DNA from 4 places in the Pseudarthrobacter sp. BRE9 genome. Region 1 is predicted to be linked to each of the others. Evidence: riboswitches for the same ligand, from Rfam matches in the RefSeq annotation. Region 1 holds a riboswitch; each other region holds the start of a gene.
The links. A riboswitch is a leader RNA that binds a small molecule or an ion and turns the genes downstream of it on or off. The one in region 1 is predicted to bind S-adenosylmethionine.
Positions count from the first base shown of each region.

Region 2: it holds a riboswitch for S-adenosylmethionine, as region 1 does, so the genes downstream of both, Q9R31_RS10655 (DUF1737 domain-containing protein) here and Q9R31_RS12815 (bifunctional o-acetylhomoserine/o-acetylserine sulfhydrylase) in region 1, are expected to answer to the same signal.
Region 3: it holds a riboswitch for S-adenosylmethionine, as region 1 does, so the genes downstream of both, Q9R31_RS00940 (aminotransferase class V-fold PLP-dependent enzyme) here and Q9R31_RS12815 (bifunctional o-acetylhomoserine/o-acetylserine sulfhydrylase) in region 1, are expected to answer to the same signal.
Region 4: it holds a riboswitch for S-adenosylmethionine, as region 1 does, so the genes downstream of both, Q9R31_RS16940 (cobalamin-independent methionine synthase II family protein) here and Q9R31_RS12815 (bifunctional o-acetylhomoserine/o-acetylserine sulfhydrylase) in region 1, are expected to answer to the same signal.

Region 1 is NZ_JAUZUY010000006.1:92,004-99,589, forward strand. Features, by position in the region: gene Q9R31_RS12815 (bifunctional o-acetylhomoserine/o-acetylserine sulfhydrylase) at 1-1,101, opposite strand, end outside; SAM riboswitch class IV at 1,145-1,260, opposite strand; gene Q9R31_RS12820 (VOC family protein) at 1,476-2,114, shown strand; gene Q9R31_RS12825 (DUF222 domain-containing protein) at 2,306-4,096, shown strand; gene Q9R31_RS12830 (CPBP family intramembrane glutamic endopeptidase) at 4,635-5,432, opposite strand; gene Q9R31_RS12835 (DeoR/GlpR family DNA-binding transcription regulator) at 5,502-6,290, opposite strand; gene hutI (imidazolonepropionase) at 6,390-7,586, opposite strand, start outside.
Region 2 is NZ_JAUZUY010000004.1:187,168-194,753, forward strand. Features, by position in the region: gene Q9R31_RS10630 (aminodeoxychorismate lyase) at 1-282, shown strand, start outside; gene Q9R31_RS10635 (pyridoxamine 5'-phosphate oxidase family protein) at 342-806, shown strand; gene Q9R31_RS10640 (TetR/AcrR family transcriptional regulator C-terminal domain-containing protein) at 858-1,562, opposite strand; gene Q9R31_RS10645 (hypothetical protein) at 1,786-2,040, shown strand; gene opgC (OpgC domain-containing protein) at 2,154-4,619, opposite strand; SAM riboswitch class IV at 4,846-4,961, shown strand; gene Q9R31_RS10655 (DUF1737 domain-containing protein) at 4,975-5,250, shown strand; gene Q9R31_RS10660 (rhodanese-like domain-containing protein) at 5,247-5,657, shown strand; gene Q9R31_RS10665 (O-succinylhomoserine sulfhydrylase) at 5,658-6,866, shown strand; gene Q9R31_RS10670 (glutamate--cysteine ligase) at 6,987-7,586, opposite strand, start outside.
Region 3 is NZ_JAUZUY010000001.1:202,347-209,932, forward strand. Features, by position in the region: gene Q9R31_RS00920 (DoxX family protein) at 1-483, shown strand, start outside; gene aroA (3-phosphoshikimate 1-carboxyvinyltransferase) at 490-1,878, shown strand; gene Q9R31_RS00930 (ribosome small subunit-dependent GTPase A) at 1,862-2,977, shown strand; gene hisN (histidinol-phosphatase) at 3,022-3,834, shown strand; SAM riboswitch class IV at 3,987-4,100, shown strand; gene Q9R31_RS00940 (aminotransferase class V-fold PLP-dependent enzyme) at 4,138-5,556, shown strand; gene Q9R31_RS00945 (class I SAM-dependent methyltransferase) at 5,660-6,418, shown strand; gene Q9R31_RS00950 (metal-dependent transcriptional regulator) at 6,464-7,177, shown strand; gene Q9R31_RS00955 (CrcB family protein) at 7,185-7,586, shown strand; gene Q9R31_RS00960 (CrcB family protein) at 7,583-7,586, shown strand, end outside.
Region 4 is NZ_JAUZUY010000010.1:94,153-101,738, forward strand. Features, by position in the region: gene sfnG (dimethylsulfone monooxygenase SfnG) at 1-58, shown strand, start outside; gene Q9R31_RS16920 (O-acetylhomoserine aminocarboxypropyltransferase/cysteine synthase family protein) at 58-1,410, shown strand; gene Q9R31_RS16925 (CoA-binding protein) at 1,407-1,901, shown strand; gene Q9R31_RS16930 (YegP family protein) at 2,290-2,661, opposite strand; gene Q9R31_RS16935 (adenylosuccinate synthase) at 2,853-4,142, opposite strand; SAM riboswitch class I at 4,435-4,539, shown strand; gene Q9R31_RS16940 (cobalamin-independent methionine synthase II family protein) at 4,553-5,761, shown strand; gene Q9R31_RS16945 (uracil-DNA glycosylase) at 5,976-6,608, shown strand; gene Q9R31_RS16950 (DUF3151 domain-containing protein) at 6,695-7,117, opposite strand; gene fbaA (class II fructose-bisphosphate aldolase) at 7,118-7,586, opposite strand, start outside.

The sequences.
Region 1 (7,586 bases):
GACGAAGCGCTTGCCCGCCTCGGCTCCGCCGGCCAGGGTGAAAGCCACGACGGCGCCTGTCCCCTTGGGCCCGTACTTGCGGCCACGTTCGTACCAGGGGCTGGACGGCAGCCCCGCGTAGGCGACGGATTCGACGTCGTCCCTTCCTTCCAGCCAGCGAGCCACTTCCGTGGCGTTGGCGACATGGCGTTCCACGCGCAGGCTCAGCGTTTCCAGTCCCTGGGAGATCAAGAACGCGTTGAAGGGGGACACGGCTGAGCCGAGGTCGCGCAGCAGCTGGACGCGGGCTTTGAGGATGTAGGAGAGGTTGGCGCCCAGCGCACCATCGGCACCAAGGTCGCGGGCATAGACCAGGCCGTTGTACGTGGGGTCCGGGGTGTTGAAGCCGGGGAACTTTTCCGGGTCTTTACCGAAGTCGAATTTGCCGGAGTCCACGATGACGCCGGCGATGGCCGCACCGTGGCCGCCCAGGTATTTGGTGGCCGAGTGGATCACAATGTCAGCGCCCCACTCCAACGGGCGGATCAGGTAGGGAGTGGACAGGGTGTTGTCCACGATCAGTGGCACGCCTGCCCGGTGGGCCACCTCGGAGATCCCCTCAATATCCAGGACGTCCTGGCGGGGATTGGACACCACTTCACCGAAGAAGAGCTTGGTGTTCGGCTGGACGGCGTTGCGCCACTGGTCCAGGTTGTCGGGATCGTCCACGAAGGTGACCGATATGCCGAACTTCTTCAGTGTGTGCGCGAAGAGGTTGTAGGTTCCGCCGTAAAGGCTGGGGCTGGCCACAATGTGGTCCCCGGCCTCCGCAATGTTCAGGACCGCGAAGGTCTCGGCGGCCTGCCCGGAGCTCAGCAACAGTGCGGCCAGGCCTCCCTCAAGGCTGGCGATCCGCTGTTCGACCGCGTCCTGGGTCGGGTTGCCGATCCTGGTGTAGATCGGCGCAAGTTCGGCCAGGGCAAAACGGTTGGCTGCGCTTTCGGCGCTGGGGAACACGAAGGACGTGGTCTGGTAAATCGGCAGTGCACGGGCTCCTGTGGCACTGTCCACTTCCTGGCCTGCATGGATCTGGCGGGTTTCGAAGGACCATCCGTTGGACATCCAAATCTCCTTTGACATGGGCCCGGCATGCGTGGAGCAGTACGGGCCGCGCTTGCTTTCCGGCTCTTGCCGGACAGCCAGGTCCTCACCCGGGGCACCCCACCGCGGATGGAGGGTTGCCGGCCAGCGAGCCGGGGCTTGACGCTGGCGCTCATGACCTGCGCCCAGTCTAGGAACCGGTGCTCACCTCGGACAGCATTGTGACGAACAAGGTCTTCCAGCGCCTTCGGGGTGCCACGGGTGGCCGCCCGACGCTCATCCGGGGCCGCCGCTGCCGTCCCCATTGCGTGCGTTTCCAGCCCTTTTTACGGGCCAGGTTTCCAGTAAGGGTACCCTTAGCTGAGAGCCGGATCACAAAGTGCCAAGATGTTGCCATGCGCATGGATCACGTCTCTTACGCCTGTGAAACTGATGGCCTCGCGGCCACTACCGAACGTATTTCATCTGCCCTCGGCGTTGAGGCAGTGAAGGGCGGGGTCCACCCCCGGTTCGGAACCCGGAATATGATCATCCCGCTCGCCGGGCACAAGTACTTGGAAGTCGTGGAGGTCCTGGACCACCCGGCATCGGACAAGGCACCGTTCGGACAGGCCGTGCGTGCCCGTTCCGCAGCCGGTGGGGGTTGGATGGGCTGGTGCGTCGAAGTGGACGACCTCGCCCCCTTCGAGGCACGCCTTGGCCGCGCTGCCGTGAACGGCAACCGCAAGTTCCCGGACGGCCGGGAACTGGTCTGGAAGCAAATTGGCATCCTTGGCCTTATCGCCGATCCCCAGGTTCCGTACATGCTCAAATGGGAAGGTGACCCGTCGCTGCACCCGTCCAACGCCTACCCCAGCAACCTTAAGATGAGCTGCCTGACCATCGCCGGCTCCGCCTCGCGCGTGACCGAGTGGCTGGGTGAGCCGGTGGAGAAGCCGCTTGAGGACGTTGCGGTTGAATGGGTCGCCCCGCACGGAACACCGGGCATCCTGTCGGTCACGTTCGAAACCGCCAACGGAGCCGTCACCATCTGACGCTCCTCCCCTTTTCCCGGCACGTCCGGGAGTTGGGTTCGCCGGGCCGGTGCCCGGACCTGCTTCGGCCGCCATCAGGTGGTGACAACGGCGTCACCACCTGATGGCGGCCGAATTCTTTTAACTGACTCCTTCCGCGGCCGGGGTTCTGCAAAACTTTGATTGTCAGTGCCTCGTTGGATGATGTTTCCATGGGAATCAGCAGCGGTGTTGGTGTGGCTTTGGAGGGGGTTCATGCCTCCGTTGCCGCCCTCGATTCGCTTGCTGCTGAGGATACTTTCATGGCTGCCGGCGTTGGTGTTGGGGCTGATGTGGATGTGTTGCAGCGGCGGTATGAACTCCGGTTGACCCGGCTGGAAGTCTCGTCCCGTTTGAGGGCACAGCTGGCGGCCGTGGAAGCCCAGGACGCTGCCGAGTGCGTCGGGTTCCAGCAGGCACTGCTTGCTCCGGACGCGCCCGTACACGAGGGGACGTTCGCGGAGCTGTCAGTGGTGGAGGAAATCGCCGGGGTCCTGACCATCAGCTCAGCTGCTGCCGGGTCGTTCGTGGAGCAGTCCCGGCGGGTGTGCGCCCTGCCGCAGGTCCTGGAGGCTTTGGCCGCCGGGGACCTGTCCTGGCAGCACGCCCGGATTGTTGCCGACGAAACCGAAGGCCTCACCCCGGACGGTGCCGCCGCGTTAGTAGCCCACTTTTTCGACCCGGATGCCCCCAACCCGGCCCGCGGCGCCGCCCCCGGTGAACTCGTTCCCTCCCGGTTCCGCACCAAGGTCCGCGGCTGGCGGGAACGCCACCACCCCGAAACACTGGGAAAGCGCCACGCCAAAGGCGTCGTGGACCGGCGGATGGAATACACCCCGGACCGCGACGGCATGGCCTGGATCTCCCTCCACCTCCCCGGCGACACCGCCTGCGCCATCTGGAACCGCACCACCGCCACCGCCCGCGGCCTCCAAGGCCCCGATGAGCCCCGCACCCTCACCCAACTCCGCCCCGACATCGCAGCATCACTCCTCCTCGGAACCGGAACGTCTGCGCGTGAGGCCGCTGCGGGTGGGGCGGCCGGGACGACTGGTGATGCTGCGGGAACGGGTGCAGGCAGCGTTTCCGGTACCGGGAGCGCTGCGTGGAGCAATAGTGATATTGGACGAGTCCCCACCCCGCGTGCCGACGTGCTGGTCATGGTCCCGGTCTTCTCCCTCCTCGGCATCACGGACGAACCCGCAGAACTGGACGGTCACGGCCCGATCCCGGCGTCGATGGCCCGCAAACTCGTCGCGGACGGGGCGGAGTCGTTCTACCGGGTCCTGGTCGACCCCCGCGACGGCGCCCCGTTGGAGATTGGCCGCAAACGCTACCGGCTCCCCGAGACCATCAAGCAATGGATCCGGATGCGGGACGGAAAATGCACCTTCCCCGGCTGCAACAACCACACCTCCGACAACGAAACCGACCACCTCACCGCCTGGGACCACGGCGGCACCACAGGCGCCGGCAACCTCGGACAACTCTGCCCCAAACACCACCGGCTCAAACACGCCAGGCCATGGATACCCGATAAGGCAACGGAAAACGGACCGCCCGGCTGGACTTCCCCGACCGGCCGCCACTACAAACCAGAACATCACGACCCCGAACCAACCCACTGGCCCCCGGGCATTTTGCCGTCGAATCTATCCACCGTTGCACCGGAGGCGACTGCCGCACCAAATGTCACAGCGCCATCGGTTGCCGCAGTCTCAGGGCATGCCGGAGGGCGGAATGTCGCAGGACCAGCGGAGGATTTACCCTGCCAACCGCTACTTGCTGAGGCGCCAATGTGGCTGCTGGAGGCACCTGAACATGAGGAACCTGACGGCGAGAACCTGCTGGAGACGGATGATCTTTGTGCTACCGATGCCCTATGGGACGACTTTTACGCGATGCCCTTTGTGTTGCCGCCTGACCCGCAGGCGGACTGGCAGTTGCTGCTGTCGCTGATGTGACAGCATCAATCCGACGCTGGCTCAGGCCTTAGTGCGGGATGGCTCGGTCAGGCGACGGCCCCTGGCCTAGGAAGGGGTCACTGGAAAATCAAGGGCCGCCCAGCAGGCCGCAACCAAACGCTCCTTCGGCTGTTAGCACGACGATGAACGCCCTGGCTTCACCCGAAGGAGGTTCTGCAAGGATCGCGGCTCCACCCGCTGTCGTGCCTTGTTGGCTCATTCCGCTCAAATCGCGGTGCGCAATCGCTGGAGTCGGACCACAGTCATAGTCACGGCCGGCGAACTGCACTCGTGAAGGAATTTCCCTGGGCCAGAGAGCCCAGTCCGATGTTTGCTGATGGACGCTCCATAACCGCCCAAGAACCAGAAGTCCGGCCAGCACCGTAGCCGCCAGCAGCGACCATAGTGTCAACCGCGACCCCAGCCTCATGGTGCACACGATCCATGAAAGCGATCTGATGGTCAACAGGCAATCAGCGTGAACAGGTCGCTTCGAAGCCAGCCGATTCCCACCCCCGGCTGATGTCCCGGACCGGCCCTAGCCCAGCCCCACGGCTTTGCCGAACAGGCTGAATCCGACGAAGGCCACGATGTCCAGCAGGGCGTGGGCGATGACCAGTGGCATGACCCGGCGGGTTCGGGTGTACAGCCAGGCGAACACCACGCCCATCACCGCATTGCCAATGAAGGGACCGAAGCCCTGGTACAGGTGGTAGCTGCCGCGCAGCACAGAGCTCGCCGCAATGGCCAGCGGCGTGCTCCAGCCGAACTTGCCAAAGCGGTCCAGGAGATAGCCCACCACAATGACTTCCTCAAGCACGGCGTGCCGGATGGCGGACAGGATGAGGACAGGCACGGTCCACCAATAAGCATCCAGGGCACTGGGGATAATGGCGGTGGTGATTCCGAGGGCCCGGCCGGCCGCATAAAGCCCCAGCGAGGGTATGCCGATCAGCGCAGCCAGTCCGATGCCCTGCAGCAGGTCCTTGCCGGGCCGGGCGAAATTGAATCCGAGTTTCTGGAATGCAGAGCGGGAGTTGCCGGCGTCACCCGGTCCTGCCTGGCGCTGGTCCGTCAGGAAGCGTTGGTCCGTCAGGAAGTACAGAACCAGCAGCACCGGCACCAGGGCAAAGATAATGTCCAGCAGCTGATAGGTGAGGTCGAAGTATTCGCGGGTGCTCTGTGAGCGGTTGAGGGTGGACGTGCCCTCGGCCAGCGGGGCGCGGGTCATCTTGTCCAGCAGTTGCACCACGGAGTAGACAGCCGACTGGCCCAGGGACAGGCCCAGGACGATCCAGACTTCGAGCCGCAGTCGACGGCGGGAGGGAACCAGCATGTTCCCATCTTGCCCTCAGTTTCTGGATCCGGGCTGATGGAACTGCCGAACGACTGGACTCCCCGGAAATCAGGCGGGCGCCACAATCACTTCCGTGCCGTTGGCCTCAAAGGCAGCCTTGTCGCGGGGCGAGATGCCGGCATCGGTAATCAGCCGGGTGAAGTTGTAGCCGTCCATGGTGGCGAAGGCCCGCACGCCCACCTTGGAGGAATCGGCCAGGACATAGGACACCCGGGCCCTGCTGGCGAGCAGGGCGTTCACAGATGCCTCCCCCTCCCCCGTGTTGGTGGGCCCGACTTCGGGGTCAATGCCGTTGACGCCGATGAACGCAATGTCCAGCACCACCTTCTGCATGATGATGTCCGTATAGGGCCCTACCAGTTCGTAGGACCGCGGGTTGAGGATGCCGCCGGTCACCATCACCTTGATGTTGGGCCGCACCGCCAGCTGGCCGGCGATGTTGATTGCATTGGTGACCACCGTGAGGGTGGGCTGGTTGGAGGGGGCGTTGAGGTCTTCGCGGGTCGCGAGGATCTGCGCGAGCGCGGTGCTGGTGGTACCCCCGCACAGGCCAATCACTGCCCCGGGCCGAATCAACGCCGAGGCGCACTGCGCGATCTGTTCCTTGGCTTCGGCATGGTCGTCCCGGTTGTAGCGGCCGGGAAGATCGTAGGCCAGGGCACCGGTGGTAGCACCCCCACGGGTGCGCGTCAGCAGTCGTCGCTTGGCCAGGCTGTCCAGGTCGCGTCGCGCGGTGGCTGGGGAAACATTGAGGGTGCTGACAATCTCGTCGACCTCCACTTGGCCGGTCCTGGCCAGCAGGTCAAGGATCGCCGTTAACCGGTCAGTGCGCGTCATGCAACGGAGCCTTTCATACATCAGCCACCGTTATCGATGACGTTTCCTGATTATAAGGGCAGAGAAAGAATCAGGAAAAATCAGAATTCCGCCGTGGACCTACCGTGCTCTGGCTCCGGCCCGCCACACAGCGTATGTCAACGGCATGCCCGGACGGTAAGCGAGATGCGTCGCGGAGGGGGCATTCAGCAGGTGCAGGTCCGCCCGGTGCCCGACGGCAATGGACCCCACGGCCCGTTCCCCGTCGGCATCGGGGCCGCTTTCCTTGTGCAACGCCAGGGCACCGCCGTAGGTGGCGGCGCGGACGGCCTCGTGCACGCTCAGGTGCATCTGGAGGACAGCGGTGGTGACGCAGAATGCCATGGAACTTGTGTACGACGTACCGGGATTGCAGTTGGAAGCGAGCGCCACTTGCACACCGGCGTCGAGAAGCTCACGGGCCGGTGCCAGCGGCTGGCGGGTGGAGAGGTCGCAGGCCGGGAGGCAGGTAGCCACGGTGCCCCGTACACCCGTCCCGGTGGCGGGGTCCCACCCGGACCAGGAAGCAGCGAGGACCTTCACGTCCTGCCCCGCGAGGTAGTTGACGTGGTCCACGCTGGCGGCGCCCAGCTCCACGGCAAGCTGCACGCCAGGGCCCTCGCCCAGCTGGTTGCCGTGCACGCGCAGGCCCAGGCCGGCGTCGCGGCAGGCCGTCAGCACGCGGCGGGACTGTTCGGCCGTGAACGCACCTTCCTCACAGAAAACGTCAGCCCACTGGACGTACGGGCGGACGGCGTCAAGCATCGGCCCGCAGACCAGGTCGGTGTACTCGTCCGGGTCTTGGCCGGCAGGAACCAAATGGGCGCCCAGGTAGGTCACCTGGTCCGCTAGGGTGGCGGCGATCCGCGCGCTCCGGGCCTCGTTCCCGATGTCCAGGCCGTAGCCGGTCTTCGTTTCGAGGTAGGTGGTTCCCTGCGAGACTGCCTCGGCGACCCGGCCCATGGCCAGGCGGGTGAGGTCGAAATCGGACGTGGCACGCGTGGCGTTCATGGTGACGGCAATCCCGCCGGCGGCATAGGCCTCCCCCGCCATCCTGGCTTCAAATTCTGCGGTGCGGTCCCCGGCAAACAGCAGGTGGCTGTGGGAATCCACCCATCCCGGGAGCATGGCCCGCCCGCCGGCGTCAATGGCGTCGTCCGCCGCCGGGGCATCCGCTGCAGCCCCGATCCACGAAATCCTCTCCCCTTCGACCACTACCGCCGCATCCTTCAGGACCCGGTGTTCAAGGTCCTGGGTCATCAGCTCGGCAATGTTGGT
Region 2 (7,586 bases), on a different contig from region 1:
GGCACAACAGTCAAGCGCCTGATCACACCACAGCTGGACAGCGGCATCCTGCCCGGAACATCCCAGGGGGCGCTCTTTGCTGCAGCCAAGGCGGCGGGCTGGGAACTGGGCTATGGGCCGCTGGAGCCGCAGGACCTCCTGGACGCCGACGCCGTCTGGCTGATCTCCAGCGTCCGCCTGCTGGCCCCCGTGAACCGGATCGACGGCAAGGAGATCGGCACCCCGGCCGTCCAAAAGGAACTGACCGCTGAATTGAGCGGACTTTTCGCGGGCATCCACTAGCCCCCAGCAGGCCGGGCCAACCCTTTTCCCGTCCCGGCATCGCCCGTAAGGTGTGCAGCATGGACTCGCAAAAGCTGCCGATCGAAAATCTGTCCTTTGACGACTGCTGGGACCTCCTTGAGGGTGACACCTTGGGCAGGCTGGCCATTGTGGTGGACGGGCATCCGGAGATCTTTCCCGTGAATTACGTTGTCCATCTGCGCAGCATCCTGTTCCGCACGGCGCCGGGGTCCAAGCTCTGGGGCGCCAGGATGGAGCGGCCGGCCGCCCTGGAAATCGACGGCTACGATCCCGCGAACGAACTGGCATGGAGTGTGGTGGTGCGGGGCGATACGGAGATCGTCGAGGACCAGGCCGTAAAGGATGCCGTGGACAGCCTCGGCCTGGAGCCGTGGCAGCCCGGCGAGAAGGCAAACTACGTCAGGCTGAACGCCAAGGCACTGACCGGACGCCGGTTCCGGGTGAACCGGCCGGACATCTGGAACACCCGGGTCCAGGACCGGCGCCGGGCCTCGTTCGAATAGCCCGACTCGAATAGCACCGTTTGAATAACCGCGTCTTGACGGCTGCGCCCGTCAGGAGGTGGAGCCTGCCACCTGCCGTGATAGCTGCGCTTCCAGCCCGGACAGCAGGATGGTGAGTCCCTGGTCGAGCTCCCTGGCGCCGTCGTACTCCGCCAATGCCGGCGCAAGGGCGCGGAGCCGGGGGAATTCCTTTGCGGGCAGGCGGTGGAGCCCCAGGCGCAGCAGTACCTCGTTCTCTTCCGGGTCCACAACGTACTCCTGCAGTTCGTTCAGGATGTGCCCGTAGAGGAAACCGTAGTAGGCGCGGTAGACGTGGAGCGCATCTGCCGGTTGGAATCCCGCCGATGCCAGCAGTGTCAGGATCTGTTCCAGCGGCCGGAGCGTGCCCAGCGGGCGCAGCCCCAGCGGCGTGGACAGGGGCCGGGTCACCAGCAGGGGGACAACGTTGGGATGCTCAAGCGCCAGCATCCGCAGATCATGGGCGATGTTCCGCAGCTGGGCTTTCCAGTCCGGGTCTTCCGGATGAATCGGGAGCTGGTCAAGGACCAGCTCAGAAACCCCGTCCAGCAGTGCGGCGCGGTTCTCGGCGTAGCGGTAGAGACTCATGGGGTCCCGGCCAAGCTCCTGCCCCAGGCGCCGCATGGTCAACGCGTCCAGCCCTTCCGCGTCAACCAGTTCGAGTGCCTTGGCCAGCACCGTTTCCCTGCTCAACCTTGCCTTGGCAGGTGTGCGCCCTGAAGCACGCGGGGCATTCATGATGTTGTCCTAGCTGTGGAGGTGGCGTCCCGAATAAATCGAGACGGTTGCGTCACTTGTAGTCTACGGGTAAAGTCTACAGCGTAGACAGGCGCTGACAACGCTGAGGCCCACTGCAGTTCGAGGGGACTCAACCTATAAATCCGATGGCCGCGTGCAGGGCATCGGGTTTTGCTGCTGTAGCCGAACGGCGGCGCCGAGCACTTAGCGAAGGGGAGCCATCATGGCACATTCGCAGTTCGATATTTTTCTCAAGGAAGCCACCTACCCCGACCAAGCCTCAGGTACCAGCCTGGACGGCGACCGCCTCTACGGGCTCTACACCAGCTGGTGCGTTATCAACCAGCAGCCACCGGGCACCGAGTCCAGCTTCTGGTCAGCCATGAAGCACCGGATCTCCCCGCGCCGCAATGGGCTTCGCATGAAGGGTCCTGCCGCCGCGGACTACATCCTGACCAGCTACCCGGGCCTGGTCTAAGACCCACCCGGCTCATAAGAGGCCACCGGGCAACCAGTGGCACATGTTCAAATGCTGTGGCACGCCCGTGCCGCAGCATTTTTCATGCCCGCATTGGTGTGGAAGCGCCGGGGCTAGGTAGGGATGATCCGGAACAGGAACCTGGTGCGGACCATCACCCAGAGCAGGGCCAGGACCACGGCGTAGGCCGCGGTGTTGAGGAAGATGCTTTGCTGCTGCAGCGCCGGAATATTGGCCACGACGGCGATCAGGACCACGTGCATGATGAACACGTAGAGCGTTGCCCTGCCTAGCGGGACCAGGAACCATCCCAGTGCCCGCTCCACCGGCTTCCAGTAGGTACTGAGGAACGCGTAGGCAGCCACCACCAGGGCCAGGACGTTGAGCAGTCGCCCCGGGGCAAGATATGTCCGGCCGAAGAATGCGTCATACATGGCCCGGTAGGACGCATCCGGCAGAAGCGCCAGGCGGACGTCATAGTTGTTGGCCAGGTACGGGTTGCCCCAGGACAGGAAAGCCAGCGCGAAGGCGGCGGTAGTGCAGGCAACCACCACCCAAGTGTGCGCGGACAGCCACTCCGTGATGCTGCGCCGGTAGTAACCCGCAACCAGCCCGAGCACGAACAGCACCTGCCACACCAGCAACGGGAAGGAATCCTCGAACTGCGATGGCATGATCCGGAACCTGGTCACGGTCCCGACTGCGTACACGAGGAGCGTCGCAACCAGCACCCAGATGGCCTTGCCGCGGTTCAACGCCGCGAGGATCAGCGGGCTGGCCAGCAAAAGCACCACATAGAGTCCCATGACATTGAACTGCCAGGGCCCGAACTGCAGCAGCACGATGGCCGGCAGCACCTGGGGTGGGACGGGGAACTGGAACAGCGATGACATGCCCGCGTACAGGTCGTAGCTCCGGCCGGCTCCAGTATGCCCGGCGCCGCCGGTTCCCTGGTCCACGAAGGTGGTCAGGGCCTCGGTGTTGAAGAACGGGAGCAGGGACAGGAGGAAGACGCCGATCAGCACGGCCAGTGCCGTCAGGTAGAGCTTGCCTGCGCGGCGGGTGGTCAGGTCCACCACCCGGCCGAAGTCCTCCTTGGCCTTGGGCCCGTAGACCATGCCCACCACCAGGCCGGAGAACAGGACGAACAGTTCGGCGCCGGACACGAAGCCCACAGCCTCCTGCGTGAGCAGCTGGAACAGCGAGGCCATGCCCAGGTGGTTCACCACCACGAAGACGATGGCCATTCCGCGCAGCAGATCCACGCGGGAATCCCGGGTGGAGGGATCCTGGTAGCTCCACCCCGTGGCGGCGCTGTACCGGCGGGGAATCTGCCACAGGGCCACAAGCAGGATGACCATGGCCGCAGCAACAGTCCACGGCGCAACCCCGGAGAGGGTGTTGGCCCGGACGTACGGGCTGGCGGAGCCCACGTCGGTGACGGGGCCGGTGACAAGCGGCGATGCCTTCAGCCTGTCCAGGGCCGCTTTGGCAACATCCGGTTTTCCAGTGAGCAACCAGCTGATGCTTGCCACTCCGGTATCCCTGGTGCTGGTGCGCTCGTCCCAGACCACCGCGGCCGTCCGGTCGAATGCGGGGGAAGTGGCAGTTGCCACCGCCTGGTCCCACCACCCCACCTTGATGTCCGCCTCGGAGGCGCCCCCGGACGCAGGGCTGTAGAAAGCCGAGGTCTGGAGGAGGAAAGGCTTCCGGTGCCCCTCGGAGTAGGTGCCGTAGAAGTTTTCGCTGCCCGAGGCCGTCAGCATTTCCTGGAGCTCACCGGGCCGCGGCAGGGTGTTGACGGCGGCGCCACCGGCGGTGTCATCGTGATAGGCAGTCAGCGCCACCCAGTCCACGGCGTCGTCGCCCGGGTAGTACGGGGCGTACGCGCTGTCGCTTCCGTTCCAGGCCCCGTCGCCGTTCGTGTCCAGGAGCGAAAAGCCTTCGCTTCCGGGCTGCGGCGCATCCCGGTTGCGGTCAAAGGGGTAGTCCTTGCCCAGGTAAGGGGCCCACACCATGGCGGCCCGGCCGCCGTCGTACTTCTTGAACGCTGCCGCAACCGATTGGAAGGCCTGACGGTACGAGGCAGGCTGTTGGCCCCATGCCACCCAGCTTGCGTTCATGTCCGGCGCGAACCGGATCAGCAGCTGCCCCTTGAACCCGGAGGTAAGGTCCCGCACCTGTGTTGCGAAGGCTTCTGCCTCCGGGGCGCCGAGCTGGGCCAGGGGCACGGATGGCTTCACCGTGAGCAGGGCGTGGGTGCCTTCGGCAGCGGCCTGCTGAAGGAAGCCGCCGATGTCATTCCGTTCCGAATCCCGGTAGGGCATGGTGATGTCGTGGCCGAACACGGCCGGGCCGGCGCCAAGCCGGCCGCTGAAGCCTGCGGCGGTGTCCTCGCCCCACTCGAGCACCGCACCCAGCCAGGGCTTTCCCTTCTCCGGTGGAGCCTCCGCCGCATGCGCCGGACCAGCGGCCGCCAGGGCCAGGAGCGCGATGAGGGCCGCGGCCAGAAACGCGCGGATGGACCGTAGACGGTTCCGGCGGGTTGCGGCGTGGTGGTGCGATGTGACTGCCCGCATGCTGACAAGACCCCCGGTACTCATTGCCCTGATGGCGCCGACGGCGCCCCGGTAAGAACTGTATCGGCCCGGCGGCCGCTGACCACGCGTGGCGGGCCGCCCACCTGCGGTGATGTCCGCCGTCGTACCTTTCTTCGACGCGGCGCCTTCCTTCACCACGGCTCAATTACGGAACATGACGACGGCGGCGGTGCGGCCCGGCGCGGCAGGTGTTACGTTTTTGGGGAGTAATGAGTACCGGTGTGAAGCCCTGACTGGCCGGTCGGCAACCCTCCCTTTCGCGGCGGGGTGCCTCAGGTGAATACTCGGCATATCGACCGATTCGAGCTGCAAGCGTGAAAGAAGGAGATCCGTCGTGTCTGACGCACCTGCCCCTGACGAAAAATTGTCCTACCGCCTGATTACGGGCCCGGACGACCGCGCATTCTGCGAGCGGATCTCGGCTGCGCTGGCGGAGGGCTATGTGCTGCACGGCAGCCCGGCGGCCACCTTCAACGGCACCAGCGTGATTGTGGCGCAGGCATTGGTCCTTCCGGCCGCGATCGCCTCGGCTGACGCAGCGGTAGCGTCTGCGGTGGACGAGCTGGACGCCGAGTTTGAGGGCGAGTTCGACGGCGAGGGCCACGCATGAGCTACGCAGGAGACCTCACGCCCCAGGAAGCCTGGGAGAAGCTGCAGCAGGGCGCCATCCTGGTAGACGTCCGGACCGAGGGCGAATGGGCCCACATCGGCATGCCGGACACCAGGGCCACGGACAACGACCCACTCTTCATCCAGTGGACCTTCCCTGGCGGCATCCCCAACCCGGACTTCCTGAAGGACCTCAGGGAGCAGGCGCCGGAGGACCCCTCCGCCGAACTGGTGTTCCTGTGCCGGTCGGGCCACCGTTCGGTTGCGGCTGCCACCGCCGCCACGCAGGCCGGCTTCACGTCCTACAACGTGCTGGAGGGCTTTGAAGGCGAACCGGACCGCTACGGCGAACGCACCGTCAATGGCTGGAAGAACCGTGGCCTGCCCACCAACCTCGGAAAGAACTAAGTGACTTTCAACCAAGACGCCCCCGGCTGGAACCCCGACACCCAGGCTGTCCGCGGCGGCCTGGACCGCACCAACTTCCAGGAAACGTCCGAGGCCGTCTTCCTGAACTCCGGCTTCGTCTACGAATCCGCCGCAGCGGCTGAACGCGCCTTCACCGGCGAAGACGAGCGCTTTGTGTACTCCCGCTACGGCAACCCGTCCGTGGCCACGTTCCAGGAGCGGCTCAGGCTGCTGGAAGGCACCGAAGCGTGCTTCGCGACGGCGTCGGGCATGTCCGCGGTGTTCACCGCGCTGGGTGCCTTGCTGGCTGCCGGCGACCGGGTGGTGGCCGCCCGTTCGCTGTTCGGTTCGTGCTTTGTGATCCTCAACGAGATCCTGCCGCGGTGGGGCGTGGAAACGGTCTTCGTGGATGGCCCGGACCTGGACCAGTGGCGCGAAGCCCTCTCGAAACCCACCGCCGCCGTCTTCTTCGAGTCCCCGTCCAACCCGATGCAGGAGATCGTGGACATCGCGGCGGTCAGCGAGCTGGCGCATGCCGCCGGAGCCAAGGTTGTGGCCGACAATGTCTTTGCCACTCCCCTGCTGCAGCGCTGCGGGGACTTGGGCGCGGACGTCATTGTCTACTCCGGCACCAAGCACATCGACGGGCAGGGCCGCGTGATGGGCGGGGCCATCCTGGGCACCAAGGAGTTCATTGACGGCCCCGTGAAGCAGCTGATGCGCCATACCGGGCCCGCACTTTCCGCCTTCAACGCCTGGGTCCTGACCAAGGGCCTGGAGACCATGAGCCTGCGCGTGCAGCATTCCTCAGCTACCGCGCTGCGGCTCGCGGAGTGGCTGGAGGAACAGCCTGCCGTGAGTTGGGTGAAGTATCCGCTGCTCAAGTCCCACCCGCAGTACGGGCTGGCCGCAAGGCAGATGAGTGCCGGCGGTACTGTCCTCACGCTTGAGCTCGCCCCCTCCGGTGGGCGCTCCGGCAAGGAAGCGGCGTTCGCACTGCTGGACGGGCTGCGTATCATCGACATCTCCAACAACCTGGGCGATTCCAAATCCCTGATCACGCACCCCGCCACCACCACGCACCGCGCCATGGGCCCGGAGGGGCGTGCCGCCATCGGCCTCACTGACGGTGTGGTGCGGCTTTCCGTGGGGCTTGAGGATGTTGACGACCTGATCCGCGACCTGGAACAGGCCCTGAAGCAGATCTAGGCGACGCGCTTCGTCATTTTCGAGGCGCAAATTCCCTGGCGCCCATGAAATACAGGCTGCGAAGAGGAATGTGCGCGTCGAGAATGGATTTGCGTCGAGAATGGATGTGCGCGTCGCCCGTCAGGACTGGCGGACCCGCAGTAATTCGGGCGTGGCCTCCACGTCCGCAAGATCCAGGGCATCCCTCATCGTCACGTGGACGGCCTGCCGGACCACGGCACCGAACCCCATGTCCTCCGGGGGCGGCCCGGCCAGGGCCTTGTCGCGGGCGCGGCGTTGTTCAGCGGCTCCTGTTCCGCGGGCGATGATGTCCTCCACACCCTGCCGTGCCAGCGCCAGTTCGCCCTGCTCGGCAAGGACTGGCGCCAGGTAATCCACCAGCGAGCGGACCACGTCGGCGGCCGGTGCGGGGCGGAAATTGCCGAAATCGAGGAGTTCACTGCTGAGTCCGGCGCTGCTGGCCTGCCAGGACGCCATCCGCAAGAGGACGGTGGGAACCGGCGCGGGATCCACGCCGTCGTGCCATTCCCTGCTGGCGGATTCGACCAGCGCCCGGACCAGCACGGCAATGAGCGCGGCGTCCTCGGCACGAAGGCACACATCCGCCACGCGGACCTCAACGGTGGGGTGGTTGCGCGAGAGCCGGGCATCGAAATACAGCATGCCTTCGTCGAGCATGACGCCGCTTTCCAGCAGCCGTGTGACCACCCGCCGGTAGGC
Region 3 (7,586 bases), on a different contig from region 1:
AAGCTCAGGAACGCCGACGACACCGCACAGCAGCTCTCACCGCTGCTGCGCAAGGCCGCAGCCTCGCTTCCCTTCCAGGCGAATGACAAGACACTCGCCCGTGTCATTGGCGGGACCCAGGTGGGGGCCGGCGTCCTGTTCGGGCTTGGCAAGTTCTCCCGGCTCTCCGCAGGCCTGTTGACGGTGATTTCGCTCCTCAACACCTTCGTTGAGTGGCGCAGTGCGGACATCAGCAGCAAGGAAGGGCGCGAAAACCGCCGGAACCAGCTGCTCAAGAACCTCTCGCTGGGCGGCGGCGCGCTGCTCGCTTCGGTGGACACCGCGGGCAAGCCCGGCCTGGCCTGGCGTGCCGAGCACCTGGCGGCCGATGCCCGCAGGAACGCCACGCACCTGGCCGCGGACGCCCGCAGGACCACCACCAAGAAGCTGAACAAGGCGGACAAGGCTGTACGCCGCGCCGTCGAACACGCCACGAAAGCATAACCACGAATGACCGCAGCAGCTGCCACCCGGGACGGTTCCGGAACACCTGTCCAGCACTGGGCCGCTCCTTTTGCGTCCCGGCCCGTTGATGCCACCGTGACGGTGCCCGGATCGAAATCCCTGACCAACAGGTACCTGGTCCTGGCAGCGCTCGCGGACGGCCCGTCCCGACTGCGGGCGCCCCTGCATTCCAGAGACTCCGCGCTCATGGTCGACGCACTCCGGCAGCTCGGTGCCGTCATCACCGAAGTGCCGGGGGACGGTGCCTTTGGGCCGGACCTGGAGGTGGTTCCGCTGCCGGCGGCAGCACCGGCTTCCCGGACCAGGATCGACTGCGGACTTGCCGGCACTGTCATGCGGTTTGTCCCGCCGCTGGCGGCGCTCCGCAACGGAGCCAGCGTGTTCGACGGCGACCCCCACGCCCGGAAGCGCCCCATGGGAACCATCATCGAGGCTCTCAAGGCCCTGGGCGTGGCCGTTTCCGCTGAAGACGGCAGCGCGCCGTCGTCGCTCCCCTTCGTGGTGGAAGGCAGCGGCGCAGTCCGCGGCGGCCACCTGGTGATCGACGCGAGCGCCTCCTCACAGTTCGTTTCCGCCCTCCTCCTGGTGGGGGCAAGGTTCGACGAGGGCCTGCACCTGGAACACGTAGGCAAGCCGGTACCCAGCCTGGACCACATCAACATGACGGTGGCCGTCCTGCGCGGTGCCGGCGTATCAGTGGACGACTCCGTCCCCAACCATTGGGTGGTGGCGCCGGGACCCATCCGCGCCTTCGACCAGCGGATCGAACAGGACCTTTCCAACGCCGGGCCATTCCTGGCGGCGGCGCTGGCCTCGCGGGGCACGGTGCGGATTCCCAACTGGCCGGCTGCAACCCAGCAGGTGGGGGACCTGTGGCGCGGAATCCTGGCCAGCATGGGCGCCACTGTCACCTTGGCCGACGGCGTCCTGACCGTCACCGGCGGCCCGGAGATCAAGGGTGGCGACTTCGCAGACACCAGCGAACTGGCTCCAACGGTCGCAGCCCTGTGTGCCCTGGCATCGGGACCTTCGCAGCTCAGCGGAATCGCCCACCTGAGGGGACACGAGACGGACAGGCTCGCAGCCCTGGTGGCGGAGATCAACCGGCTCGGCGGCGACGCCGAGGAAACCAGCGACGGCCTGGTGATCCGGCCCGCCCCGCTGCACGCCGGCGTCGTCCACAGCTACGCGGACCACCGCATGGCCACGGCCGGCGCAATCCTGGGCCTCGCCGTCGAGGGCGTCCAGGTGGAGGATATCGCGACCACCGCCAAGACCATGCCGGATTTCCCCCAGCTGTGGGCCGGCATGCTGGCCCAGGGAACCGGGTCCGCAGTTGGACCGGAAGGGCGCGGCAGTGGCGCGAAGCACTGATTCCTGGGACGAATCGGACGTTCGGATCCGTCCCAGCAAGAAGGGCTCCCGGCCGCGCACCAAGGACCGCCCCAGCCACGACGACGCCGTGACCGGACGGATCATCACCGTGGACCGCGGCCGGTACACCGCCGTGGTGGACGAGGACTCGGACAACGAGCGCGTTGTCATCGCGGCGCGTGCCCGCGAACTTCGACGCTCGCCCGTGGTTGCCGGCGATTTCGTCTCACTGGTGGGGGACGTATCCGGCGCACCGGACACTCTGGCCCGGCTGGTGAAGATCCAGGACCGCCGCACCCTCCTGCGCCGCAGCGCGGACGATACCGACCCCATTGAGCGCGCGGTGGTGGCGAATGCCGACCAGCTGGTGATCGTCGTGGCGGCCGCCAATCCAGAACCCCGGACTGGGTTCATCGATCGCGCGCTCGTGGCCGCCTACGACGCCGGGATCGAGCCCATCCTGCTGGTCACCAAAGCCGACGTCAAAGACCCCGCGGAACTGCTGTCCAACTACACGCACCTGGACTTCCCGGTGATCATCAGCCGGACCGCGGATTCGCAGGCATCGGGAATCGACGCCCGCTCCGATGACGGCCTGTCCGCGCGGCTGGACAGGGCGGCAGTGGCTGCCCTCCGGGACCACCTTGACGGCAAGGTCACCGTGATGCTCGGGCACTCCGGCGTCGGAAAGTCCACCATGGTGAACGCGCTGACCGGCGCGGAACGGGCCACCGGCGGAGTGAATGCCGTGACCGGCCGCGGCCGCCACACGTCGTCCTCTGCCCTTGCCTTGCGGCTGGCGGACGCCCCGCCGGGCAGCTGGATCATCGATACGCCAGGTATCCGTTCCTTTGGCCTGGCGCACGTGGATCCGGACCGGATCCTGCGCTCCTTCCCTGACCTCTCCCCCGGCATCGAGAACTGCGAACGGGGCTGCAAGCACACTGCGACCGCGGTCAATTGCGGCCTTGACGACTGGGTGGCGGGCGGACATGCAGGCCCCACCGGCCCGGCCCGGCTGTCGTCCCTGCGGCGGCTCCTGGGCGCGGATCCGAGGATGGAAGCGCAGGAAACCAAGGAGCTCGGCAGCGTCAACTGACGCGTTCTCCCGGCAGAACCGTCCGCAGACGGTAGTTTGGAACCATGATCCAACCCGCTTCGAGCTACAACGATGACCTGCGCCTGGCCCATGTCCTGGCCGACTCCGTGGATGACCAGACCATGAGCCGCTTCAAGGCCCTGGACCTCCACGTTGAGACCAAGCCGGACCTGACGCCGGTCACCGACGCGGACAAGGCCGCCGAGGAAGCCATCCGCGGCCAGCTCTCCCGTTCGCGCCCCCGCGATGCCGTCCTGGGCGAGGAATTCGGCAGCACCGGCCACGGTTCGCGGCGCTGGATCATCGATCCCATCGACGGGACCAAGAACTTTGTCCGCGGCGTCCCGGTATGGGCCACCCTGATCGCCCTCGTGGACGAGGGTGAGCCCGTGGTGGGCGTGGTCAGCGCCCCGGCCCTTGGCAAGCGCTGGTGGGCGGCGAAAGGCATGGGAGCCTACATGGGCAGGTCCCTGGCCGCCGCCACCCGGCTCCGCGTCTCCAACGTGGCAAAGCTGTCCGATGCCTCCCTCTCCTACTCCAGCCTGGGCGGGTGGAAGGAACGCGGAAACCTGGACGAGTTCCTGGGACTGACCGAGGACGTGTGGCGGACCCGGGCGTACGGCGATTTCTGGTCGTACTGCATGGTGGCCGAGGGTTCGGTGGACATTGCCTGCGAACCGGAGCTCAATCTCTACGACATGGCTGCCCTGGTGCCAATCGTCGTGGAGGCCGGCGGCCGGTTCACCTCGCTGGAAGGAGAGGACGGCCCGTTCGGCGGAAACGCCCTGGCCACGAACTCAATCCTGCATTCGGAGGTTCTTCACCGCCTCAACCCGTACCTGGATGATCTGCTGTAACTGACGCGCCTTCCAGGAAAAATCGAATAATGCGACGCCGGACACCCTCCTGTGGAGGTGTCCGGCGTCGTTTATTCGGCGCCGCGTAACAAAGCACTTAATAATCGCCGCGGCTTCAATCCTGGCCGCCCCATGTCCTACGCTTTTAGGCAGGTCACGAGTGCCAGCGCAAAACCCCGGTTTGCTGGCCGGCAACCCTCCATTCGCGGTGGGGTGCCCCGGGTGACGACCAGGCCGGTCCGGAGCGGATGCGGCAAGCGCGGATTCCCCCATGGCGGAGTCCTGTCATCAAGTGAGGTCTCTGTGACAACTGCCACCGTCTCCCCCAAGCCCGTTATTGCCGAAGCTGCTGTTCCCGACGAACGCCGTGCCGCTGCCGGCCGTCCGCTCGCTGCCGTCACCGGCGCCGAAATCCAGGCACCCCTGATTTCGGGCGGCCACGTGCGGTACGCCAACCTCGATTACGGCGCCTCCGCCCCAGCGCTGTCCGTGGTCTCCGCCTACCTGAACGAGATCCTCCCCTACTACGCGAGCGTCCACCGCGGAGCAGGGTACGCCTCCCAGATCAGCACCTCGGTGTACGAGAACGCGCGCAGCATCGTCAGGGACTTCGTGGGCGGCCGCGCGGATGATTCGGTCATCTTCACCCGCAACACCACGGATTCCCTGAACCTGCTGGCCGGTTGCCTGCCGGTAACCGATGGCCGCCACGACGGCGAAGTGCTCTACCTGGACATCGAACACCATGCCAACCTGCTGCCGTGGCAGGGCGTCCCGCACCGCAGCATCGTCGCCGCCGACACCATCACCGGCACCCTCGAGGCTCTTCGGGCCGAACTTGCACAGGGCGGTGTCAGCCTGCTCGCGGTCACGGGTGCCTCCAACGTCACCGGCGAGATCCTGCCCATCCGGGCCCTGGCCGCGCTGGCCCATGAACATGGCGCACGGATCGTGGTGGATGCCGCCCAGCTCGCCCCGCACCGCCGCGTGGACATCAGCGCCGACGGCGTCGACTATCTCGCCTTCTCCGGCCACAAGCTGTACGCGCCCTTCGGTGCCGGCGTCCTAGTGGGGCGACCGGACTGGCTGGACGCGGGCGTCCCGCACCTCGCCGGCGGCGGTGCGGTCAAGGAAGCCAGGCTCGACGGCGTCAGCTGGGCCACCGGCCCGGCCCGCCATGAGGGGGGCTCGCCGAACGTCCTGGGAGCCGCCACCCTGGCCCGCGCCACCCAGGTCATTGCCGGACTGGACCCGGAACGCTGGCACGCCCACGAGTCCGCCATCCGTTCCTTCCTGGTGGATGGCCTGCAGGAGATCGACGGCGTCACCGTCCACCAGATCTTCAAGGACACCAACCCCGAAACGGACACCATCGGGGTGGTCAACTTCTCCGTCGAGGGATACGACGCAGGACTGGTGGCGGCATACCTCTCCGCAGAGCATGGCGTGGGCCTGCGCGACGGGCGCTTCTGCGCCCATCCCCTGCTCAAGCGACTGGGCCTGCCCTCCGGTTCCCTCCGCGCCAGCTTCGGCGTCGGTTCACGCCTGGAGGATGCCGAACGCCTGCTGGCCGGCATCCGCGCCCTGCGGAGCAGCGGGCTGGGCTGGGACTACGTGGTGGACGCGGGCCGCTGGGTTCCTGCCAACGACTCCCGCACCTACCCGCACTGGGCGCCCAACACGCCCGGTACGGCCGGCGCAGCGCCCTGCATCGACGACTGACCACCTGACCGGCCAGGGGCTGGTTCAGCCATGGATCCTTCGGCCAGGGTGGATGCGGTAAATTCGAAAGGTACCGCAGGATGTTGACTGAAGGAGGCCACGCGTGATCCGGGGTGGCCCCAAGCTTGATCACGGACGGCGCAGGGAGCTCGGGCAGAGCTTCCAGGACGGCGGCCGGCACTACCAGCGCGTCCGGCCCGGCTACCCCGAAGAGTCAGCCCGGTGGCTGGTGCCGGCCAATGCCCGGGATGCCCTCGACGTGGGCGCAGGTACCGGAAAGTTCACCGCGTTGCTGCTGGAGATGGGGCTCGAGGTCACCGCTGTGGACCCCTCCGCGGACATGCTCGCCCAGCTCACGGAACACTACCCGGCTGCCACGGCAGTGCCGGGGACTGCCGAGGTGACAGGCCTGCCCGACGCCGGCTTCGACGTCGCCACCGTTGCCCAGGCGTGGCACTGGTGCGACGCCCTGGCGGCAAGCACCGAACTGGCCCGCGTCCTGCGCCCGCACGGAACCCTGGGCCTGGTGTGGAACCAGCTGGACACTTCCGTTCCCTGGGTGCACCGGCTCTCCCGGATCATGCACGCAGGCGACGTGTACCGGCCGGGCCACAAACCCGTCGTCGGACCTGAATTCCAAGGGCTCGAAGGGCATGTCACCCACTGGCAAGACAAAGTGCGCACCACGGACCTGATGGAACTTACCAAATCCCGCAGCTACTACCTGCGGGCCGGCGAGTCAACGCGGGCGAAGGTCCTGGCCAACCTGGACTGGTACCTGCACGAACACCTGGCCTACACCCCTGACCAGGAAATCGACCTTCCCTACCTGACCTTGGCCTGGCGGGCCGTCAAGGCATGAACGCGCTTCCCATACGGCGCCCGCAGAGCCGGTAGGCTTGGGCGTGTGAAGACCAGCGCGCCCTCCTCCTCGATCGAGGATTACGTCAAGGTCATTTATTCGTTCACGGAATGGCAGGACAAGCCCATCACGTCCTCCCAGCTTGCACAGCGGCTGGGGGTGGCCAATTCCTCGGTTTCGGAAATGGTCCGCAAGCTCAAGGACCAGGGCCTGGTGGACCACAAGCCCTACAGCGCCGTCACGCTGACCGAGGCCGGCCTGCGGCTGGCCCTGTCCATGGTCCGGCGCCACCGGCTGATCGAGACGTACCTTGTCCAGCGGCTCGGCTACAGCTGGGACGAAGTCCATGATGAGGCTGAACAGCTCGAACACGCAGTGTCGGACACTTTCATTGAACGCGTCGCCGCCAGGCTGGGGGACCCTAAGCGTGACCCGCACGGGGATCCCATTCCCACAGCGGACGGACAGGTGCTGATGCCGCGGGCACACCTTCTCGCCGAACTGGACGACGGACATGCCGGCAGGATCACCCGGATCAGCGATGACAATCCTGAGCTGCTGCGCTACCTTGCCGCCCAGGACATCGACCTGGATGCCGATGTTGAGGTGGTGGGACGCCGGCCCTTCGGGGGCGCCCTGGTGGTGCGGATCGGCGGTCCGGGCGGCGCCCGCGAGTTCGACCTCGCTGACGAAATCGCCTCCGCGCTGTGGGTCTCCAGCGACGCCCCGCACCCCGGCTGCACCCTGGACGGACTCTGACGTGGCGATGCCCACGGGCCGTGCCTGGCTGGCTGTCGCCGCGGGCGGGCTGATCGGCAGTGAGCTGCGCTATGGGCTGGGGCTCGCTTTCCCGGACGTGCCCGAATCGATCCCGTGGGCCACGCTGGGGATCAACATCACCGGCAGCTTCGCCCTCGCTGCGCTGACCACCGTCTGGATGGCCCGCCCGCATACGGCATTCTGGCTGCGCGCCGGCATCGGGCCGGGGCTGCTGGGCTCCTTCACCACCTTTTCCGCAGTCATCTTCGCCTCCGACCAGTTGGCACGCGCAGGTGCGCACCCGGTCTGGCTCGCCTATCTGGGGTTGTCACTGGCTCTCGGTCTTGCGGCTGCCGGCCTGGGCTGGCGCTCCGGCAGGCTCATCGCCCGGAACCTTGGACTGCAATGA
Region 4 (7,586 bases), on a different contig from region 1:
CGGCACGGAGCTCGACCTCTCCAGGACCCCGGTTGCCGCCGAGGCGGTGGCTGTCTGATGGCCGACCGCACTTTCGGTTTCCGCACCCGCGCCCTGCACGCCGGCGGCACCCCCGACGCCGAACACGGCGCCCGCGCCGTCCCCATCTACCAGACCACGTCCTTCGTCTTCAAGGACACCAACGACGCTGCCAACCTGTTCGCCCTGCAGAAGTACGGCAACATCTACTCCCGCATCGGCAACCCCACGGTCGCGGCCTTCGAGGAGCGCATCGCGTCCCTTGAGGGCGGCATCGGCGCGGTGGCTACGTCGTCGGGCATGGCTGCCGAGTTCATCACCTTCGCCGCACTGACCCAGGCGGGAGACCACATCGTGGCAGCCTCCCAGCTCTACGGCGGCACAGTGACGCAGCTGGACGTGACCCTGCGCCGGTTCGGTGTGGACACCACGTTCGTCCCCGGCACCGACCCCGCTGACTACGCCGCGGCGGTCCGGGAGAACACGAAGGCGATCTTCGTGGAGGTGGTGGCCAACCCGTCGTCGGAGGTCCAGGACCTGGCGGCGCTGGCGAAGGTGGCGCACGACGCCGGAATCCCCCTGGTGGTCGACGCCACCTTGAGCACGCCGTACCTCGTGCGCCCGATCGAGCACGGCGCCGACATCGTGATCCACTCGGCCACAAAGTTCCTGGGCGGCCACGGCACCACCCTTGGCGGTGTGGTGGTGGAAAGCGGCCGGTTCGACTGGGGCAACGGCAAGTTCCCCACGATGACCGAGCCGGTGGCTTCCTACGGCAATGTCTCGTGGTGGGGCAACTTCGGCGAATATGGCTTCCTGACCAAGCTCCGCAGTGAACAGCTGCGGGACATTGGCCCGGCTCTTTCGCCGCAGTCGGCATTCCAGCTCCTTCAAGGAGTGGAAACCCTGCCCCAGCGGCTTGACGAGCACCTGAAGAACGCGCACGCCGTGGCCGAATGGCTGGAAAACGATGACCGGGTGGCGTACGTGAACTATTCAGGACTGCCCTCGCACCCGCACTTCGAACGGGCGCGGAAGTACCTGCCGCTGGGCCCCGGATCCGTCTTCTCCTTTGGGGTCAAGGGCGGGCGGGCCGCCGGCCAGAAGTTCATCGAGTCGCTGCAGCTGGCCTCGCACCTGGCAAACGTGGGTGACTCCCGGACCCTGGTGATCCATCCGGGCTCCACCACACACCAGCAGCTGAGCCCTGCCCAGCTCGAATCGGCAGGCGTGCCGGAAGACCTGGTCCGCATATCGGTGGGCCTTGAGGACATCGAGGACATCCTGTGGGACCTCGACCAGGCGCTGACCGAGGCGTCGAGCGTTGCGGCAGGGGCCGAACCAGACATTGAAGAACCTGCCGACGCCTGCACGATCGGAGCAAACGCATGAGCACCGCCGAACGTACCTGGTCCGGCCCGTCAGCACCGGAACGGCTGGCCCTGCTCCGGCAGGCGAAGTCGATTGCCATTGTTGGAGCTTCGGACAAACCGTCGCGGGCCAGCTACTTTGTGGCCACCTACCTGCTGTCCTCCACCCGGTACAAGGTGTACTTCGTCAACCCGGTGGTCAAGGAAATCCTGGGCCAGCCCACCTACGCCTCGCTGGCGGACCTGCCGGAAAGCCCCGACATCGTGGACGTGTTCCGCAAGCATGATGATCTTCCGGGCGTCCTGGACGAAGCAGTGGCCGCGGGCGCCAAGACGCTCTGGCTGCAGTTGGGGTCCTGGCATGAGGGCGTGGCCGCAGGCGCGGAAGCTGCCGGGCTCAATGTGGTGATGGACCGCTGCGTGAAGATCGAGCACGCCCGTTTCCACGGCGGCCTCCACCTGGCCGGGTTCGACACCGGGGTGATTTCCTCCAAACGGCAAGTCCTGTCCTGACTGTTTCCGCCTGCTCCGCCCGACGCTCCAGCCTTACCCGTTCCGGCCGGGCACTTCCCTGAACCTGTAGGGGCGACGTGCATCCCCGGACCAAGGCAGGCCGGCGGGCTGGTGTACCCGGACAGGCCCGCAGTTGCTCCATGGCACTGTTTCCGGGAGCCCTGCTTACCCTCGAGTAACTACCGCTGCCTGAACCGCCACGGCGCCCGGGAGACGGGCCGTGGCCGGGTCCGGCGTGCGCAGCCGACCGGGCGGAAAGACAAAAGAGCCGGTCTGGAACATGATGGGGGACAGGTTCCAGACCGGCACTTCATAGGGGTAATCGCTGGGCACCCCCACAGGGTTACGCGTTTTCAAAAACTTTTTTGGAAACGCCTTTCAGCGGCAATCAGCGGGCAACAGTCCTGGTCCACCGGGGCGGCGTCGACTGCCGGCGGGGTGCCTTCGCCAGCGCGAAGGAGTGCAGCCGGGCGGGCACGCGCTCGTCGCCGCAAACAGGTACGACGGCGGAGGGCGGCTCTGCTGGAAGGGCGGCGGCAGGGGCAACGGGCACGGCTGCGGGACGGGCTGCGGCCCCGGCGGGACAGAGGTCGGTGACCAGGCCGGTGCCGGCGCATTCACGCACTGCAGCGATTCCGGCCGCGAGGGCCTGCTTGTCCTGGTACGGCCCGGAGACCGCCACAACAGCGCCATCCGGGGCCAGGAGCCGGAACCGGAAGAACGAATCAGCGTCTATGAATGCTTCGAATTTTCCGGCCATGACGGTCCTTCCTTGGGCACCAGGGGGTACTACCGAGTTTCACCGGTGCGCCTGCAGCCCCACAAGGCCACCCGCGTTAAGCCTGTGTAAATTGCTTTCCACCCTGGGCAGGAACAGCCCATGACGCACAAACGGCAGGCCACCTGCAAAGGTGGCCTGCCGTCGTCGTAATTCTGCCCTGGGTGGGCGTGTCAGTCGTTGATGAGGTCGTTCACCACGATGGTCTGGTCCCGGTCCGGGCCCACGCCAATGGCGGAGAAGCGGGTTCCGGAGAGCTTCTCCAGCGCCAGCACGTAGTTCCGGGCGTTCTCGGGCAGGTCCGCCAGAGTGCGGGCGCCGGTGATGTCCTCGGTCCAGCCCTCAAAGTACTCGAAGATGGGCTTGGCATGGTGGAACTCGGTCTGCGTCATGGGCATCTCATCGTGCCGGACACCGTCCACGTCGTAAGCCACGCAGACGGGGATCTGCTCGATGCCGGTGAGCACGTCGAGCTTGGTGACGAAGTAGTCCGTGAAGCCGTTGACGCGGGACGCGTGGCGGGCCAGCACGGCGTCGTACCAGCCGCAGCGGCGCGGGCGGCCGGTGTTGACGCCAAATTCGCCGCCGGTCTTCTGCAGGTAGACGCCCATTTCGTCGAAGAGTTCGGTGGGGAACGGTCCGGCGCCAACGCGGGTGGTGTAGGCCTTGATGATGCCGATCGAGCGCGAAATGCGGGTGGGGCCGATGCCGGAGCCAACGGACGCACCACCGGCCGTGGGGTTGGAGGAGGTCACGAACGGGTAGGTGCCATGGTCCACGTCCAGGAACGTCGCCTGGCCACCTTCCATCAGGACCACCTTGCCCTCATCCAGCGCGGTGTTCAGGACCAGGGTGCTGTCGATCACCAGCGGGCGCAGCCGCTCGGCGAAGGACAGGAAGTACTCCACGATCTCGTCCACCACAACACTGCGGCGGTTGTAGACCTTGACCAGGAGTTCGTTCTTCTGGCGCAGCGAGCCTTCAACCTTCTGGCGGAGGATCGATTCGTCAAAGACGTCCTGGACGCGGATGCCCAGCCGGGCCACCTTGTCCATGTAGGCGGGGCCAATGCCGCGGCCGGTGGTGCCGATGGCGCGGCTGCCCAGGAAGCGTTCGGTCACTTTGTCCAGCACCTGGTGGTACGGGGCCACCAGGTGGGCGTTGGCGGAAACCCGCAGCTTTGAGGTGTCGGCGCCGCGGGCCTGGAGCCCGTCGATTTCCTGGAAGAGGGCCTCGAGGTTCACCACGCAGCCGTTGCCGATGATGGGAACAGCGTTGGGGCTGAGAATGCCTGCCGGCAGCAGCTTGAGTTCGTACTTTTCACCGCCTACGACGACGGTGTGCCCGGCGTTGTTGCCGCCGTTGGGCTTGACGACGTAGTCAACACGGCCGCCGAGCAGGTCGGTGGCCTTGCCTTTTCCTTCGTCGCCCCACTGGGCTCCTACGATCACAATTGCTGGCATGGGATCCTCCCCCATTCGTTCGGGCTGCCCGGGTCCTGCCACTGGTGGCGGGCCGTGCAGCGCCGTTCATGAGAATGCCCCGAATCGACCGGTCTTCGCTGGTCCGCGGGGCGGCACGGCGAAGCAAGAGTTCCGGGGCTCTTACCACCCAAGTTTAGCCGATGAGGCACTTTGTCCACTGTTGGGGCCCGCCGCGGTCCTGATGCAATGCAGACGGCCGACCTGCCATCCCATGCCGACATAAAGCGGCACAGATTTGCACGGCTCCACGCACGTCGATTTAGGTGAGAGTGAACCATCCGGAGCGGCCGAGAGACCTGGCTCGATGACGCCGCAGCAACCACGGTTCGGCAGGACACCTGCCGGCCGAAGGTGCTACTGCCAGGACCGATGGAAAGGAAGATTCCAGCATGTCCCTGAACACCGACCACATCCGCGTGACCCACGCCGGCTCATTGCCCCGAACCGCGGAGCTCATAGCAGCCAACGCCGCCAAGGAAGCCGGCGGCGTCACCCCGGAATTCCTGGAACTCCTCGAAGCTTCCGTGGTGGACGTGGTGCAGCGCCAGAAGGACCTTGGCATCGACATCCCCAATGACGGCGAGTACGGGCACACGATGTCCAGCTCGGTGGATTACGGCGCGTGGTGGAATTACTCCTTCGCCCGGCTGGGGGGATTGGAGCCCACCAGCGTGGACCGCTGGGCCGAGGCCGGGGTCCGCCGGTCATCGCCCGGCAACGTGGTCCTGACCTCCTTCCCGGACCGGCGGGACCGGCAGGCCTTCAACGAGGCCTACAACGATCCCGCCTCGGGCATCCTCACCCACCGCAAAAGCGTGGCCCAGCCCAAGATCGCCGGGCCGCTGACCTACACGGGCCACGACCTGGTGGCATCGGACATCAGGAACCTGAAATCCGGCCTCGCCGCCGCAGGCCTGTCGGACGGCTTCGTAGCGTCCCTGTCCCCTGGCTCATGCGCCCGGGTGGCCAATGAGTATTACACGTCGGACGAGGAACTTGTCTACGCCTGCGCCGACGTCATGCGGGAGGAATACAAGGCGATCATCGACGCCGGCCTCACAGTGCAGCTCGATGATCCGTCCCTGGCCGAAAGCTGGGACCAGATCAACCCCGAGCCGTCCCTGGCGGACTACCTGAAGTTCATCCAGCTGCGCGTGGAGGCCACCAACTGGGCCCTCCGGGACCTGCCGCAGGAACAGATCCGACTCCACGTCTGCTGGGGTTCCTGGCACGGCCCGCACACCACGGACATACCGTTCGCCGACATCATCGACTCGGTGCTCCAGGTCAACGCCGGAGCCTATTCCTTCGAGGCGGCGAATGTCCGGCACGAACACGAATGGCGGGTATGGGAGGACACCAAGCTCCCGGAGGGCAAGGTGATCATCCCGGGCGTGGTTTCGCATGCCACCAACGTGGTGGAGCACCCGGACCTGGTGGCGGACCGCATTGTCCGCTTTGCCGGCGTCGTGGGCCGGGAGAACGTCATCGCCTCCACTGACTGCGGCCTGGGCGGCAGGGTGCACCCGCAGATCGCCTGGGCCAAGCTGGAGTCGCTCGGTGAGGGTGCGCACCGCGCCTCCAAGCGCCTCTGGTAACCGCCCTCATTTCTGTCGAAACGAGACGCCGGTCCCGGCCCCATTTTTATTGGGTCCCGGGGACCGGCGTTTCGTTTCCCCGGGCTTGGTAAACTGGCAAAGGCCGACCAGGAATCGGCCCACCCCAACTAACCACCGTTGATGATCCGCGCCGCCGTGCGCCCATTTTCACCGATGGAAGCAATATCAATCCCCGCAGGAGAACCAGCACTTCATGACAGCCCTGGCACCCGAAACATTCCACGAACAGCTCATGAGCCGCCGCTACGAACCCAGCGTTGCCGCCGTCAACGAACTGTGCGATTCCCTGCAGGAGGCCAAGTCCGGAACCGTGGTGCCCTACGTGGACCCCATGCACGACGTGGAGGAGACCCGCATCATCAGCCTGTACTCCAACATTGGTGAAGCGGATCCGTCCGGGTTCATCACGGCCGGGGACCAGGATGCCGCCACCCGCATGCTGGGGATCCAGTGGAAGCTGGGCCTGCGCCCCGAGTTCGTCATGCCGTGGAACGTCCACCCCTGGCACGTCCCAGGCGTTGCCAACGGCAAGTTCACTCCGGACCAGATCCAGGCAGGCCTTAAGCCGCTGCTGAAATTCCTGGCCCTCGTCCCCCGCGCTTCGGTGATCGTGGCGCACGGCACCGAAGCCAACCGCCTGGCCAACCTGCTGCTGAAGACCGAGGTGCCCCTGCTGTGGCGCCGTGGCCTGAAGACCTACAAGGTCCGCTCCCTGAGCGGCCGCGCTTTCGCCGGTTCCCCGGCCCGCCAGGAAGAGTACCTGGAGGACATGCGCGCCGCATATGCAGACGCCATGGCCCGCACAGGCATCGCGAACAAGGCATAGCAACCGCTTTAAACAGGCGACGGCGGGCGGTGACTTCCAATTCGAAAGTCACCGCCCGCCGTCGGCCGTTTTAAGCCTGGGGGCTTCTACTTGCCCTCAATGGCTGCCTTCGCTGCGGGGTCGGAGTCGTTCAGGAACTTCTCGATCCGCTCCGGCTCGTCCGCCTCACCGATGGCCGAGGACGCCCTGCCCAGGGAGTAGAGCGCCCGCAGGAATCCGCGGTTCGGCTCATGCTCCCAGGGGATGGGTCCCACGCCGCGCCAGCCGTTGCGCCGCAGCGCGTCCAGTCCGCGGTGATAACCCACCCGGGCGTAGGCGTAGGAGTCGATGGTGCGTCCCTCCGTCCACGCCTCCTCGGCCAGGATGGCCCACAAGAGCGAGGACGTGGGGTGCTTAGCCACCAGGTCCAGGGCTTCGTGGCCGGCCTCCAGCTGCCCGTTCACCTCGGTTTCGGCAGGCAGGAGCGTGGGCTCCGGCCCCATCAGGTTCCTGCGGAACTCGTCCGACATCTAGAAGGTCTTTCCGGCCGAACCGAGCTGCTTGGTGGCTTCCACCACGCGGGCTGCCAGGCCGGCTTCGGCGGAGGCGCCCCAGACGCGGGGGTCGTAGGTCTTCTTGTTGCCCACTTCGCCGTCCACTTTCAGGACGCCGTCGTAGTTCCTGAACATGTGGTCCGCCACGGGACGCGTGTAGGCGTACTGGGTGTCGGTGTCGATGTTCATCTTGATGGTGCCGTAGGAGACGGCGTCCGCGATCTCCTGGTCCGAGGAGCCCGATCCGCCGTGGAACACGAGGTCGAACGGGTTCTCCTTGCCGATCTTGGCGCCGACCTGGGCCTGGATGTCCTTGAGGATCTCCGGGCGGAGCTTGACGCCGCCGGGCTTGTAGACGCCGTGCACGTTGCCGAAGGTCAGGGCCGTGATGTAGCGGCCGTTCTCGCCGGAGCCGAGGGCGTCGATGGTGGCCAGGGCATCCTCC